3 regions of the Streptomyces sp. NPDC098789 genome follow, and region 1 is predicted to be linked to each of the others. Evidence: riboswitches for the same ligand, from Rfam matches in the RefSeq annotation. Region 1 holds a riboswitch; each other region holds the start of a gene.
The links. A riboswitch is a leader RNA that binds a small molecule or an ion and turns the genes downstream of it on or off. The one in region 1 is predicted to bind cyclic di-AMP.
Positions count from the first base shown of each region.

Region 2: another riboswitch for cyclic di-AMP. It lies ahead of ACIQWR_RS14850 (LysM peptidoglycan-binding domain-containing M23 family metallopeptidase); the one in region 1 lies ahead of ACIQWR_RS11820 (transglycosylase SLT domain-containing protein).
Region 3: another riboswitch for cyclic di-AMP. It lies ahead of ACIQWR_RS35250 (transglycosylase family protein); the one in region 1 lies ahead of ACIQWR_RS11820 (transglycosylase SLT domain-containing protein).

Region 1 is NZ_JBIWAJ010000004.1:382,242-387,315, forward strand. It holds gene ACIQWR_RS11810 (LysR substrate-binding domain-containing protein) at 16-993, opposite strand; gene ACIQWR_RS11815 (dihydrodipicolinate synthase family protein) at 1,065-2,111, shown strand; cyclic di-AMP (ydaO/yuaA leader) riboswitch at 2,397-2,643, shown strand; gene ACIQWR_RS11820 (transglycosylase SLT domain-containing protein) at 2,648-3,466, shown strand; gene ACIQWR_RS11825 (hypothetical protein) at 3,460-5,074, opposite strand, start outside.
Region 2 is NZ_JBIWAJ010000006.1:53,060-58,133, reverse strand. It holds gene ACIQWR_RS14860 (aspartate aminotransferase family protein) at 1-884, shown strand, start outside; gene ACIQWR_RS14855 (tyrosine-protein phosphatase) at 907-1,710, opposite strand; cyclic di-AMP (ydaO/yuaA leader) riboswitch at 2,030-2,199, shown strand; gene ACIQWR_RS14850 (LysM peptidoglycan-binding domain-containing M23 family metallopeptidase) at 2,204-3,235, shown strand; gene ACIQWR_RS14845 (SGNH/GDSL hydrolase family protein) at 3,414-4,277, shown strand; gene ACIQWR_RS14840 (MBL fold metallo-hydrolase) at 4,449-5,074, shown strand, end outside.
Region 3 is NZ_JBIWAJ010000024.1:84,893-89,966, forward strand. It holds gene ACIQWR_RS35235 (DUF501 domain-containing protein) at 1-252, opposite strand, end outside; gene ACIQWR_RS35240 (septum formation initiator family protein) at 295-777, opposite strand; gene eno (phosphopyruvate hydratase) at 907-2,193, opposite strand; gene ACIQWR_RS35250 (transglycosylase family protein) at 2,530-3,237, opposite strand; cyclic di-AMP (ydaO/yuaA leader) riboswitch at 3,240-3,412, opposite strand; gene ACIQWR_RS35255 (transglycosylase family protein) at 3,686-4,720, opposite strand; gene ACIQWR_RS35260 (cytochrome P450) at 4,857-5,074, opposite strand, start outside.

The sequences.
Region 1 (5,074 bases):
GGTGCGGGAGTTGTGTCACGTTTCCGGCCGCGCCGACGGCGCGAGCTCCGGCGGTACGGCCTCGCGCAGCGCGGCGGCGAAGGCGGCCACGGCCGGGTGCGCCGCGGCCCCGCTCCGGAAGGCGATCTTCGTGCGCCGCTCCATCGGCAGCCGGGTGAGGCGCACCCCGGGCACCCTCGGCGCACCCGCTTCCGCCCCCGCCCCCGGCGCGGCGGATCCGGCCACGCCGAGCTGCGGTACGACGGCCACCCCCTGCCCCGCCGCGACCAGGGCGAGCACGGTCGCGAACTCGTCCACGCGGTGGCGCTCCCGCGGACTGAACCCGGCGGCCTGGCAGGCGCGCACGGTCATGGCGTGGCAGAGGGTTCCCGGGGTCGCGGTGATCCAGGGCGCGTCGCGGTGGGCGCGCAGCGCGACGCCCTGGCCGAGGGCGAGGTCCGGGGCCGCGGAGCCGGGCGGCGGGGTCGGCTCCGCGAGGTACATCGCCTCCCGACACAGCGGCTCGGTCTCCAGGCCCGGTTCGACGGGCGCGGGCACGAAGTCGTACTCGTGGACCAGCGCCACGTCCAGGTCACCGGCCCGCAGGGCGTGCGCGACGGCGGCGGGGTCGGTTTCGGACACCATCGCCTCCAGGGCCGGATGGCGCCGGGCGAGGGTGACGAGGGCGGCGGGGACGATGGCCCGGGTCGCGGTCGGGAAGGCGCCGACCCGCAGGGCTCCCGCCAGCCCGTCGCGGGCCTCGGCGAGGTCCGCCTCGGCCCGTTCCAGGCGCTCCAGCACCGCTTCCGCGTGCCCGACCAGGTGCTGGCCGGCGGGGGTGAGCCGGACCCGGCGGCCGGTGCGCTCCAGGAGCGGCAGGCCCGCCTCGCGTTCGAGGACGGAGAGCTGTTGGGAGACGGCCGAGGGGCTGAAGGCCAGCGCCTCGGCGACGGCGGCGATGGTGCCGCGGCGGGCGAGTTCGCGCAGCAGGCGCAGGCGGCGTACGTCGAGCATCGGCTCAGCTTACGGGTTGGGACGGAAATGCGAACTGGACCCGGGGCTCGGGGGCGGGCCACCCTCGACCCATGGCGCAGAACACCACACAGGACACGGCCCGGAGCGACACCTCCGCGCTCCCCACCCTCCCGACCCTCCCGACTCTCCCCACTCCTCCCCCGCTCCCCGGCCTCCACGGGCTGGAGGGGCTGCACGTCCCGCTCGTCACCCCCTTCGACGCGTCCGGCGCGGTCGCCCTGGACGCCCTGGAGTCGCTCGCCCACGAGGTGCTCGCGGCGGGCGCCACCGGCATCACCGCCCTCGGCACCACCGGCGAGACCGCCTCCCTCGACGCGGCGGAGCGGGACGCGGTGACCGAGGTGTGCGCACGGGTCTGCCGCGAGCGCGGGGCGTTCCTGAGCGTCGGCGCGGGGGGCAGCAGCACGCGGGCGAGCGAGGTCGCGCTGGCGGGGCTGCGGCGGTGGCCCGAGGTGGGGGCCGCGCTGGTGACCGTGCCGTCCTTCGTGCGGCCCTCGGCGGCGGGGGTGCTGGCGCACTTCGAGCGGCTCGCGGAGGTCGCTCCCGTACCGCTGGTCGTCTACCACATCCCCTACCGGACCGGTCAGCCGCTGGACGCCGGGGCGCTGCGGGCCCTCGGGGCGCTGCCCGGGGTCGCGGGGGTCAAGTACGCGGTGGGCGGCATCGACCAGGACACGGTGGAGCTGCTGGGCGAGCTGCCGGACGGGTTCACGGTCCTGGCGGGCGACGACGCCTACGCCTCGCCGCTGCTCGCCCTCGGGGCGGGCGGCGCGATCCTGGCCTCGGCGCATCTGGCCACGGAGCGTTTCGCCGCGCTCGTGCGGGCCTGGCGGACGGGCGACGTGTCCGGCGCGCGGGCACTGGGGCACGCCCTGGCCCGGCTGTCGGCGGCGGTGTTCGCCGAGCCGAATCCGGTGGTCCTGAAGGGGGTGCTGCACGCGCAGGGGCGCATTCCGACCCCCGACGTGCGGCTGCCGCTGCTGCCCGCCGGCGCCGCCTCGGTGCGGGAGACGCTGCGCAGGCTGGAAGAGCTGGCGGAGCTGACGGAGCTGGCGGAAGGGGCGGAACCGGAGCGGCTGGCGGACCGCACCGCGTAGGCGGGCTCGCACCCCCGCAAGAAATCCCCAAGAAGCATGAATGGGCGATTTGCCCTTGAATGCCGTACGGGCCGCTCGCCGGTGACGTCAGTCACGCGGGAGCGGCCTTCGCGGCCACCCCCGCGGGGGTAGCGGAAGGCTGGATTCCGGGCGCCGCAAAGAAATGCGGGATTTCCCGACCCGCCGGGACGAGATCAATTTCCCGGCCGTTTCCGATATGCCGATCACTGCGCGGAATTCAAGCCCTTGTTCCACTCCTCTTCTCTCCTCTACGGTCACCGCAATCCGGGTGGAACGCCGAATCCTGCCGCTACCCGGGAACCCATCCCACTCATGTACGGCAGGAGCGGGGGAACCAGGTAGGCCGCTGGTCCGGACTCAGAGTCCGGCCCGGCTCGGGGTGAAGTCGCACCGCTGACACGCACGTCCTCGTCATGCCTCGGGCATGACCGCGGGCGAGCCGCGTCACGGTGCGGCCGGACAGCTCCCGTCCGAACCCGACAGCTCACCTCGCAGGCGACGGAGAGGAATTCGCCATGTCCGCATCGGGCAAGCACCGCCGTCCCAAGACCAGCCCCCTCGCCCGCCTCCTCGCCGTCGCGGGTACCGGCGGCATGGCACTCGCCCTCCCCCTGATCAGCGCCTCCGGCGCCGATGCCGCACAGCCGGCCGCCGCCCCGGCCGCGGCCCCCGCCGTCGCGGCGCCCGTCGCCGCCACCGCTCCCGCGCTCTCCGTGCGGGCCGCGGCGTCCACCACCTATTCCGTGGTCGCGGGCGACACCCTTTCCACGATCGCCCAATCGCATTCCGTGAGCGGCGGCTGGAAGAAGCTCTACGCGGACAACCGTGCGGCGATCGGCAACGACCCGTCGGTGATCCGGCCGGGGACCGAGCTGACGCTCGGCGGCGCGGCGAAGGCGGTTTCCGCCAAGGCTGGTTCGGCGACGAAGACCGCAACGACCCCGGCGGCCGGGCGCGATGCGGGGGCCACCCCCGCACGGGCCGACCGTTCCGTGCGGGCCACGACCCTGTACGCCAACAACCTCGACGGCTGGATCCGGCAGTCGCTGGACATCATGGCCCAGCACGGAATTCCGGGGACCTACGACGGAATTCGCCGCAACGTCCTGCGCGAGTCCTCGGGCAATCCCCTCGCCATCAACAACTGGGACTCCAACGCCGCGGCGGGCATCCCCTCGAAGGGCCTCCTCCAGGTCATCGACCCCACCTTCCGGGCGTACCACGTGCCCGGTACCGCGACCGACTCCTACGACCCGGTCGCGAACATCACCGCCGCCTGCAACTACGCCGCCGACCGCTACGGATCGATCGACAACGTGAACGGCGCCTACTGAGCGGACCAGGACGCGGCCACCAACGACCGCCGCGCGGCGTGCAGATGGGTGGCCGCGGCCAACCAGGCCCACGCGTAGCGGTCGGCGCCGGGATCGAGGAGACGACCGAAGACGTCCCGGGGCCGCCGGTCGGCCTCGGCGGCCAGCGCGGCGGCCAGCTCCTCGGCCCCCGCGAAGCCGGCCCGACGCAGCGGCCCCCGGCCGCCGTTCGGCGCGAACTCACCGCGGGCCGCCTCCGCCACCGCGCGACGGCCCCCCGCGACCCCGGATTCCAACAGCCGCCGCACCCGCCACAGCGGTGACCCGCCCAGCGCGTCCGCCGCCGGCTCCCGGTCCCCTACGTCGGCCGGTTCGGGTGCGTCGGCCCCGGCCGGGAGGTGGGACCCCTGGAGCAGGTCGTAGCCGAGGTCGGCCCGGCCCAGCCACTGCGGTGGCAGCCGCAGGGTGTACGCCGACCCCGGCACCGGACCGACGGCCAGCGGGCGCAGGGTCGCGCTCCGGTCCGGGTCGGGGCGGCCGAGCACGCGCAGCGCCAGCCCGGGGCGGTCGGCCAGGCGGCGGAGGTTCGCGGTGTGCGCCAGGTCCGGATGCGGGTGGGCGGGGACCAGGGCGATCAGCGGCGCGTCGGGACGTACCGCGCCGTCGGACGACAGCTCCCGGACCAGCAGCCGGTCGCCGGCCGCGGCCACCACCAGCACGTCGCACCCGAGCAGGCCCGGGTCGGCGGCCGGGTCGGCCAGGAGCCGCGCCACGGCCTCGGCCGCCGGGCGGGCGAAGAGCGCGGCGGCCGGTCCCTCGCTCCAGTCGATCCCGCGCAGCGGCGTCGCCCGCACGCCCCGGCCCGACCCGAGACGGCCGTCGGCGGACACGGTCGCCCCGACCACGTGCAGTGCGCCCCGGGCCAGGCCGGCGTGGTCGAGGACGGCGCCGCCGAGGGACACGGAGGCGCTCGCGGCGCCCCGGGCCCGGCCGATCCCGCCGGGGCGGACGTCGGCGAGGGTGAACCGGTCGCCATCGGCGTCGACGAGGTGCGTGACCACCCCCGCGTGTCCGGTGGCCGAGAGGACGGGCTCCCGGCAGAGTCCGTACACGCGCAGGCTGCCGCCGGACCGGTAGGCGCGCCGGGAGCCTCCGGGGGACGGGAGCGCCGCGGTGTGCAACAGCTCGCGGAAGGCCTCCGTCAGCTCGGTCAGCCGCTGGGCGGCGCTGCGGTCACGGGCGGCGCGCAGCCCGCGGACCACCCGGAGGGCGGCCGCCTCGGCGTGCGGCAGGCCCGCCAGGCGCGCGGTGTGCGCGGCCCGCAGCAGCTCGGCCTGTACGACGGCGCCGCCCGCGGGCACTCCCGCCGCCAGCGCGGCGGCGGCAGCCTCCCACAGGGCCGCGGCGGCGACCACCTGCTCAGGGGACGGGGAAGGGGACGGTGGCGGTGGCGCGCCGTCGGTCGCGGGCTCCGGGTCGGATGCCGGCTCGGGCTCCGGGTCGGCGGCCAGGTCGGCCGCCGGGTCGGTCCCCGGTGGCTCCGCGATCGGGGACACCGCGAGGACGGCGGTGCGGTGGAGGCAGCGGGGGCTCAGGAGGCAGCTGCATACGGCCTGTTCGGGGGCGGTG
Region 2 (5,074 bases), on a different contig from region 1:
TCCGGGACGGGTTTGCCCCCCTGCTGCCCGACACGAAGATCGCGCTCGGGGATCTGGCGGCCCTGGAGCGCGAGCTGGCGCGCGGCGACGTGGCCGCCTTCGTCGTCGAGCCGATCCAGGGCAAGGGGGTCCTCCAGGCCCCGCCCGGCTTCCTGCGCGCCGCGCAGGAGCTGCTGCACCGGCACAAGGCGCTGCTCATCGCGGACGAGGTGCAGACCGGCCTCGGCCGGACCGGGCAGTTCTACGCCTACCAGCACGACCCGGGGGTGGAGCCGGACCTGGTCTGCGTGGCCAAGGCGCTGTCGGGCGGCTACGTGCCGGTCGGGGCGACCCTGGGCAAGGACTGGATCTTCAAGAAGGTCTACTCGTCCATGGACCGGGTGCTCGTGCACTCGGCCAGCTTCGGTGCCAACGCGCAGGCGATGGCGGCCGGGCTCGCGGTGCTCTCCGTCATGGAGAACGAGTCGGTGGTGGCGAACGCCCGCGCCATGGGCGACCTGCTGCGCGGGCGGCTCGCGGCGATGGTGGACGAGTACGAGCTGCTGCACGAGGTGCGCGGCCGGGGGCTGATGATCGGCATCGAGTTCGGTCGCCCGTCCTCGCTCGGGCTGCGCAGCCGGTGGACCATGCTCCAGGCCGCCCGCAAGGGGCTCTTCGCGCAGATGGTCGTCGTACCGCTGCTCCAGAAGCACCGGATCCTGACCCAGGTCTCCGGCGATCACCTGGAGGTGATCAAGCTGATCCCGCCGCTGATCGTGGACGAGGCGGACGTGGACCGCTTCGTGGGCGCCTTCCGGGAGGTCATGGACGACGCCCACGGCGGGGGCTCCTTGATGTGGGACTTCGGCAGGACCCTGGTCAAGCAGGCCGTCGCGAACCGCTGACGGCCCGGCCCCGCCAGGCCGGTCAGGCCGGTGATTCGAGGTAGTGGTCGCGCAGCCGGTCGAGGGTCTCGGGCGTGAGCCCGAGGCCCTCGGCGAGGTAGCGGTCGGTGCTGCCCCAGATCTCCTCCAGGGTGTCGAAGGCCGCGAGCAGGTACTCGGCGCGCGCGTCGAACAGCGGGGCGAGCAGCTCCATCACCTCGGGGGAGCGGGCCTCGGCGGACTCGCTGTTGCGGCGCACCTTGTAGCGCCGGTGCGGGGCGTTCGACTCCAGGTAGTCCGCCACGATCGCCTCGCGCTCGACGCCGAGCGCGAGCAGGGTGACCGCGATCGACAGGCCGGCCCGGTCCTTCCCGGCCGCGCAGTGCATCAGCACCGGCACCTGGTCCTGGACGAGCGACTGGACGACCTGGCGGTGCTCCGCGGTGCGGTTCGTGACGATCTCCCGGTAGGAGTTGGCCATCCGCAGCGCGGCCTTGCCCTCGCCGAGGACCTGGCGCAGCTGGCCGAGGTCGCCGTCGCGCACCATCCGCCAGAACTCCGTACCGTCCGCCGGGTCGGAGAGCGGGAGGTTGACGTTGCGGACCCCGGGCAGCTCGACGTCCGGGCCTTCGAGCGCGTGGTCCGCGGCGTTGCGGAAGTCGAAGATGGTGTGCAGCCCGAGCGAAGCGAGGAATTCCGTATCGGTTTCGGTGGCATGTGCCAGATGTCCGCTTCGGAAGACCTGTCCTGCTCTGACCCTCCGTCCGTCCGTGGTCGGGAGCCCGCCCACGTCACGGAAGTTGCGCACTCCGGTCAGCTCCGGCTCCGTGGACGGGGCCTGGGGCATCTGCTGGGTCACGGTGACTCCTCCGTATCGTCGCGGCATGTCCGAATTACACTAGTTGAGCGCAACTTGCCACAAGGGACGGGGAGATCGGATCGCCCCCGTGAGCAGGATCATACGGTCACCGTGAGTGTGTGATCACGAAAGTCGAATTGCCTTGTGGGGGCGGCCGTTGTCGCGGCGGATTCGACGGAGGGTGACCGGAATTCCGTCGATCCCTCACCCGGGCCTTTCCTGCGGGGAATTCGCGGCTTGTTCCGGGGGGCCGGACGGAATACCTTCGCGTCGACCCGGATGGACCGCCTAATCCTGCCACCATCCGAAACCGCACCCGACGATCCACACGCCCGGCAGGAGCGGGGGAACCAGGTAAGCCGCCGTCACCGGAATGGATCTTTTCCTCCGGACGGCTCGGGGTGAAGCCGTACGCGTACGGCCGGACATCTCCAGTCCGAACCCGACAGCTCACCTCGCAGGCGACGGAGAGGAATTCGCCATGCCCGCAAAGGGAAAGCACCGCCGCCCGAAGTCCAGCCCGATAGCCCGCGGACTCGTCGTCGCGGGCACCGGGAGCGCGGCGCTCGCGCTGCCGCTGATGGGTGCCACCGGCGCGCACGCCGCGACCGGCTCGACGGCCGCGACCGCTACGACGGCCGGCCCGGCCACCGCTGTCGCGACCCAGGTGATCCCGGCCCAGGCGCCGGCCGCCGCGCCGCTGACGTCCTCGGTCTACACCGTGGTTCCGGGCGACTACCTCTCGAAGATCGCCGCGGAGCGGCACCTGAGCGGCGGCTGGCAGCAGGTGTACGCGGACAACCGCGAGGCCGTCGGCGCCGACCCGTCGCTGATCCACCCGGGGCTGAAGCTGACCCTGGGGGCGCGGGCGCAGCAGCAGGAGCAGACCCCGGCCGCGACCGCGGCCGAGGAGTCCGCTCCGGCCGAGGAGTCCGCTCCGGCGGCGGACGCGGGATCGGACGAAGGGTCGGACGAGGCCGCGAGCGACGAGAGCGCGAGCGACGAGGGTACGAGCGACGAGGGCGCGAGCGGCAAGCCCGCGCAGGGCACCGGTAGCGGTAGCGGTAGCGGTACGGGCAAGGGCTCCGGTTCGGGCACCGCCTCGGCCTCCGGCTTCGTCGCTCCGGTCTCCGCCTCCATCACCACCCGGTACGGGGTGAGCGGCAGCATGTGGTCCAGCGGTCACCACACCGGTGTCGACTTCGCCGTGGGCACCGGCACCACCGTCCGCGCGGTCGGCGCGGGCACCGTGGTCTCCGCGGGTTGGGGCGGCGCGTACGGCAACGAGGTCGTCATCCGGCACGCGGACGGCCGCTACTCGCAGTACGGCCACCTGTCCCAGCTGTCGGTGTCGGTCGGCCAGAGCGTCGGCGCGGGCCAGAGCATCGGCCTGTCCGGTGCCACGGGCAACGTCACCGGCCCGCACCTGCACTTCGAGATCCGCACGGGCGCCGGCTACGGCACGGACGTCGACCCGCTGGCCTACCTCCGCTCGAAGGGCGTGAACGTCTGACCGGCGAGCGCCGTTCGGCACGAGGAGGGGCCGGGACCCGAGGGGGGTCCCGGCCCCTCTTTCATGTACCTGACAGGGGGCTGACTTATTCCTTACCCGCCGGGTGGTATAGATCACGGTCCGTCAAGGGGTGGCTACGGTGGCGTAGGTCACGGCCTGGGGTGAAGGATGTCTTCTCGTGGCAGCGACGACAGCGATGACGACAAAGACGACGACGAAGACGACGAAGACGACGAACACGAACACGAACACGAACGCGACGACACTGGAGGCGGCGCTCCAGGGCATCGGCTCGTACGCGGCGATCGGGGACAGCTTCACCGAGGGCGTGGGGGACCCGGGCCCGGGGGAGATCTTCGTGGGCTGGGCCGACCGGCTCGCGGTGCTCCTGGCCGATCAGCGCGACGAGCACGACTTCCGGTACGCCAACCTCGCCGTGCGGGGCAAGCTCCTGGACCAGATCGTGGCGGAGCAGGTGCCGCGGGCCAAGGAACTGGCGCCCGACCTGGTCACCTTCTGCGCCGGGGGCAACGACATCATCCGGCCCGGGAGCGACCCCGATGACGTGGCGGAGCGGTTCGAGGCGGCCCTGGCCGACCTCGTCGGGTCCGTCGGCCAGGTGATGATCACCACCGGCTTCGACACCCGCGACGTGCCGGTGCTCAAGCACATCCGCGGCAAGGTGGCGACGTACTCGGCGCACGTGCGGTCCATCGCCGACCGGTACGAATGCCCGGTGCTGGACCTCTGGTCGCTGAAGTCCGTCCAGGACCGGCGGGCTTGGGACGACGACCGGCTGCACCTCTCGCCCGAGGGGCACACCCGGGTCGCGCTGCGCGCCGCCCAGGTGCTGGGGCTGGAGGTGCCCGCCGACCCGGACCAGCCGTGGCCCCCGCAGCAGCCGCGCGGCTCGGCCGAGGTGACCCGGGACAACATCCAATGGGCGCGGGAGTACCTCGTGCCGTGGATCGGCCGGCGCCTGCGCGGCGAGTCCTCCGGTGACCACATGGAGGCGAAGCGGCCGGACCTCCTGCCGCTGTAACGGGGCCGGGCGGGGGACAGGAGGCCGACGGGCGGGAAGCGGAATCCTTCGGGGCCGGTGCGCGTTGGCATGGTGGTAGCACGTACGACCCGCCCTGCCCACTTCCTCTCTGGAGGCGCCTTGACCGGCTCCGGCCCCGGCTCCCGTCCCTTGCGTCCACGGCTGCGCGCCATGCGGCCCGAAGCCTTCGGCGCGGATCCGTCCGGCGCTCGGCTGGAGCGGATCCTGCGCTCGCCGAACTTCGCCGACGGCGTCTTCCAGAATCCCGTCGGGGCCAGGACCAGGCCCTCCGGCTCGATGCTGGAATTCGCCAAGATCTATTTCCACAAGGAGCAGCGCGTCCGGCGCAATCCCGGCGCGCCGGTCCCGGTGCATCCGACCACGCTGGCCGACCTGGCGAAGCCGCCGGTCAGCGGCCTGCGACTGACCTGGATGGGGCACTCCAGCGTCCTCGCGGAGATCGACGGCCGCCGGGTGCTGTTCGATCCGGTGTGGGGCGAGCGGTGCTCTCCCTTCCCCTTCGCCGGGCCCAAGCGACTGCACCCCGTGCCGGTTCCGCTGGCCGCGCTCGGGCCGGTCGACGTCGTGGTCATCTCGCACGACCACTACGACCACCTCGACCTGCCGACGATCAAGGCGCTCGCCCGTACGGACACGGTCTTCGCGGTCCCGCTCGGCGTCGGCGCGCACCTGGAGCACTGGGGCGTCCCGGCCGACCGGCTGCGCGAACTGGACTGGAACGAGACCACCAAGGTCGCCGGCCTGTCGCTGACCGCCACCCCGGCCCGGCACTTCTG
Region 3 (5,074 bases), on a different contig from region 1:
CTTCATCACGCCGTTGGCCTCCAGCGTGCCGATGGCACCGGCGGCCTTCGGGCAGGTCAAGTAGTACAGCGTGGGGAACGGCGTGCCGTCGGGCAGTCGCGGGGCGGTCTCGACCACGTCGGGCTGCCCGCAGGGACAGCGGTGCGCGATGGCGCGCAGTCCGCGCGGCGGGCGGCCGAGCTGCTGCTCGAACGCGACGATGTCCGTGTCCGTCGGCTCGATCCGTGCGGTCTGGGGCGGGGGCGTCTGCATGCCTGGGATGCGTCTTTCAGTTGAGAGGTCGGTCGGTGAACGTCAGTCGGCGGGCCGGTCGGCCTTGTCGATGCCGTCCCAGACGTTCGAGTACCAGGGCCGGTCGGCCGTCGCCGTACCGGTGCGGCGGTGCTCCGCGGCCTCCGAGTCGACCATGGTGAAGCCGATCTCCCCGGGGCGCACGTAGTGCAGGTGCCTGCGCGCCTGCTGCTCCGCGTACGCGCGGTCCTGCCAGCGGGCCTTCTCGTCGCGGAGTTCGTCCAGCCGCTTGCGCGCCCGGTCGGCGGCCTGCTGCTGGTCCGAGATCTCCGAGCGCTGGGAGACGTACTGGCGCATCGGATAGGCGAGGGCGACGACCAGCGTACAGAGGACGAGCACCAGCAGCGCGGCCCGGCCGGTCAGCCTGCTGCGCCGGACCTGGCGCCGTGACTGCGAGCGGTACACGTGGGCCGCGGTCCGCTCGCCCAGCTGCTTGAGCCTGGTCGCGGTCGAGAAGGTGGAGAACCGATCCCGGTTCCCGGCCATTGACTCCGCCTCCCCTGTACCCGCACACAGCAATACGTCCCCGCACACGGTACGGGACCGAGCGCGGGGACGTACGGAGGCTGTCGGGCCCCGCGGGGATGAACCCCGCGGAAGCCGAAGGTGAAGTGATCAGCCCTTGAAGCGCGGGAAGGCGGAGCGGCCCGCGTACACGGCGGCGTCGTCGAGGATCTCCTCGATGCGCAGCAGCTGGTTGTACTTGGCGACGCGGTCCGAGCGGGCCGGGGCGCCGGTCTTGATCTGGCCGCAGTTCACGGCGACCGCGAGGTCGGCGATGGTGACGTCCTCGGTCTCGCCGGAGCGGTGCGACATCATGCACTTGAAGCCGTTGCGCTGGGCCATCTCGACGGCGTCCAGGGTCTCGGTCAGCGAACCGATCTGGTTCACCTTCACGAGCAGGGCGTTCGCCGAGCCCTCTTCGATGCCGCGGGCGAGGCGCTCCGGGTTGGTGACGAAGAGGTCGTCGCCGACGATCTGGACCTTGGCGCCCAGCTTGTCCGTGAGGACCTTCCAGCCGGCCCAGTCGTCCTCGTACAGCGGGTCCTCGATGGAGACCATCGGGTACGCGGAGACGAGCTCCTCGTAGTACTCGGTCATCTCGGCGGCCGAGCGGGACTGGCCCTCGAACTCGTACTTGCCGTCCTTGTAGAACTCGGACGCGGCGACGTCGAGCGCCAGCGCGATGTCCTTGCCCGGGACGTAGCCGGCCTGCTTGATGGCCTCGACGATGAGGTCGAGCGCGGCGCGGTTGGACTCCAGGTTCGGGGCGAAGCCGCCCTCGTCGCCCAGACCCGTGGAGAGGCCCTTGGTGTGCAGGACCTTCTTGAGGGTGTGGTAGACCTCGGCGCCCCAGCGCAGGGCCTCGGAGAAGGACTCCGCGCCGATCGGCGCGATCATGAACTCCTGGATGTCGACGTTGGAGTCGGCGTGCGACCCACCGTTGAGGATGTTCATCATCGGAACGGGCAGCAGGTGCGCGTTCGGGCCGCCGAGGTAGCGGAAGAGCGGGAGGTCCGAGGCCTCGGACGCGGCGTGGGCCACGGCCAGGGAGACGCCGAGGATCGCGTTGGCGCCCAGGGAGCCCTTGTTGTCGGTGCCGTCCAGGTCGAACATGGCCTGGTCGATCAGGCGCTGCTCGGTGGCGTCGTAGCCGACGAGCTCCGGGCCGATCTGCTCGATCACGGCGAGGACGGCCTTCTCGACGCCCTTGCCGAGGTAGCGGTTGGGGTCACCGTCACGAAGCTCGATGGCCTCGAATGCACCGGTGGAGGCGCCGGACGGAACTGCAGCACGGCCGGTGCTGCCGTCGTCGAGGCCAACCTCGACCTCGACCGTGGGATTGCCTCGGGAGTCCAGGATTTCCCGGGCTACGACGACGTCGATGGACGGCACGAGCATCTCCTTCTGGGATGTGACGCTGGGTGTGCGGTGGCGTGTCAGGCCGTGGGATGGCCTTGCCGCCTAGAGCCTAACCGGCTCTGGGCACTCGGCCAGCCGAGCAACCGCTCCGTGGGACGAAAAAGGGTCTGAATACCCCTCTTACGGGACATACGGAAGGGTCGGCGGAATGCCGAAGGATCGTCCCCGCCTGCACGAACGCCACCGCCCGGCGCGTGGGGGGAGACGCGTCGGGCGATGGCGAATTATGCGTACCGCGAAGTCCGCGCGGACGTACCGCGCAGGGTCACAGGCAGTGGTACCGCGCGGTGTTGCGGCGCGGTGTCACCGCAGGATTCAGCTGAGCTTCAGCTTCTGACCCGGGAAGATCAGGTCGGCGTCCGGGACGGTGTCCTTGTTCAGCTCGTGCAGCTTCTGCCAGCCGCCCTTGACGCCGTTCGCCTGGGCGATGGTGCCGAGGGTGTCACCCGACTTGATCTCGTACGAGCCGGTACCCGTCTTGGGGGCCTGGGTCGACGGAGCGGCCTTGGTGGGGGCCGGGGTCTCGGCGCGCTCGGAGCGGGTGACCGGGGCCTCGGGGCGCTTGGTCTCCTGCTTCGGCTCGGCCTTCTTCTCGACCTTCTTCTCCGGCTTGGTCTGCTTGGGGGTCTCGGCCGAGCCGCCGTTGTAGGCGGAGTTCGACAGGCCCACGCCACAGGACGGCCACGCGCCCTTGCCCTGGCCCTTGAGGACCTTCTCGGCGATGGCTATCTGCTGCGCCTTGGTGGCCTGGTTCGCCTGCGAGGCGTACGCCTTGCCGCCGTACGCGGCCCACGTGGAGGACGAGAACTGCACGCCGCCGTAGTAGCCGTTGCCCGTGTTGATGGACCAGTTGCCACCGGACTCGCACGCGGCGACGGCGTCCCACTGGGAGGCGGTCGCGGCGCTCGCGGCGCCGGCGGTCATCAGCGGAGCCGCCACGGCGACACCGGCGACACCGACGAGGGTGACGACACGGGTGGCCTTGGAGGCGCGACGGTGCTTGCCCTTGCCGGAAAGCAGCATGGTTTTCTCCTCACCGACGCCTGCGAAGTGAGCTGTCGGGTTCGGGCGGATGAGTTGCCCGGTCGCGCACCGAGGTGCGCGGCTTAACCCCAAGCCGGTTCCGTGACCATCTCTCAATGGCCGGTTCCGGCACTTACCTTGGTTCCCCCGCTCCTGCCTTCGGCGCTTGCGCGACGTGTTCCCTCCGTCCGCCGGCAGGATTCGGCGATGCGGTCGAAGGAGCCCGCGGTGGCGAGCGATTCAGAAGGTAGACAGGTCTCTCCCCGATGTTCAACGAGGGACATCGGGGAGAAACGGCCCCTACTTGCGCTCTCGGGGCGGGTGTTTGCCCAGGTGGGAGCGGGGTTTGGGGCAGTCACCGAACAGGACACGCCAGTTGAACGGAAGAGATGCATGTCTCATTTGCACGAAAGGGACATACCTGGCGATCTTCGCGCCCGAAGTGCCCCTATTTCTGGCTTAGATCGAGATTCTGCCCGGGAGTGATCAGGTCGGCGTCATGCCCGATGACCTGCTGATTGGCCGTGTAAAGGGCATTCCAGCCACCCTCGACTCCTTCGGCCTTCGCAATGTCCGTCAGATTGTCGCCGGCCTTCACCGTGTACGACGGCGCGGACGCGGCGCCGGAGCCGACGGGCGCCTCTGCGGCGGGCGTTCCGCGGTGCTTTCCACCGGCTCCGGCCGTTTCGCCCTGCGGAACGGCGGCCGAGCCGGCGGTCGACGGGGTCGTGGAGGGCGTCGGGGCCGTGGGCACCGCGGTGTTGGACGGGGACGTCGTCGGACCGGTGGGGGCCGTCGAACCGCCGGGCACGGACGGGGTGGGCGTGCCGGTCGACCCCGTCGGGGCACCCGGGCCGCCGGAAACCGGAGCCGGGTCCGGCATGACGGGCAGTACGGACGTCAGCGGGGACTGCGGCATCGACGCGAAGTCACCGGGCGCGCCGGGCGCGGCGGTGGCTCCCGGGATGTGCCCGGTCGAGGTCGGCGTGGCCGCCGGGGCCGGCGCGCCGGCGAGCGAGCCGGGCGCGGATCCCTCGGGTCGCACGGGGGTCGGCGCGACGGAACCGGAACGTCCGGGAGTCCCCGGGTCGACCGTGGCGGCCGGGCCGCCGCGGGTGAGACCGGAGGACTCACCGCAGAGCGGCCAGGCCGTCGGCCCCTGCGCGGCGAGCACCCGCTCGGCGATGGTGATCTGCTGCGAGCGGCTGGCCAGGTCGGGGCGCGCCGCGAACTCCAGCCCGCCCGCGTTCTTCCACTGGTCCAGGGTGAGCTGGAGTCCGCCGTAGGACCCGCTGCCGAAGTCGGCGCTCCAGGTCCCACCGCTCTCGCACTCGGCCACCGAGTCCCAGGTGGTGGTCTCGGCCGCGCTCGCGCCGGAGGCGGCGAACAGCGGTAGGGCGAGTGCGGAGCCTGCGACTCCGGCGGTGACGACAAGTGCGGGGACCTGACGGGGGCGTCTGTGGCGGCCGTTCCCGGAACGCATGAGGGTGGACCTTTCGCGTGGCGGCGGGGGCGACGCGAACCTAGCCCGGTTCGAACGCTTGTCACAAGTCGATGATGCGCAGATCACGTCAAGGTCACAGAGTTGACGATGGGTCAGCTGGGGCGCCCGGGACGGGTCATTCCGCTTCCGGAACGTTTGGGGTTGTGAACCTGACGGGAAGCGTGCGCAGGCCACGCATGATCAGTCCGCCGCGCCAGCGCAGCTCCTCGGGGGGAACGGCGAGTTCCAGATCCGGCAGACGCGTCAGCAAAGTCGCGAGGGCCGTCTGACCCTCCAACCGGGCCAGCGGAGCGCCGATGCAGTAATGGATGCCGTGTCCGTATCCGAGGTGCT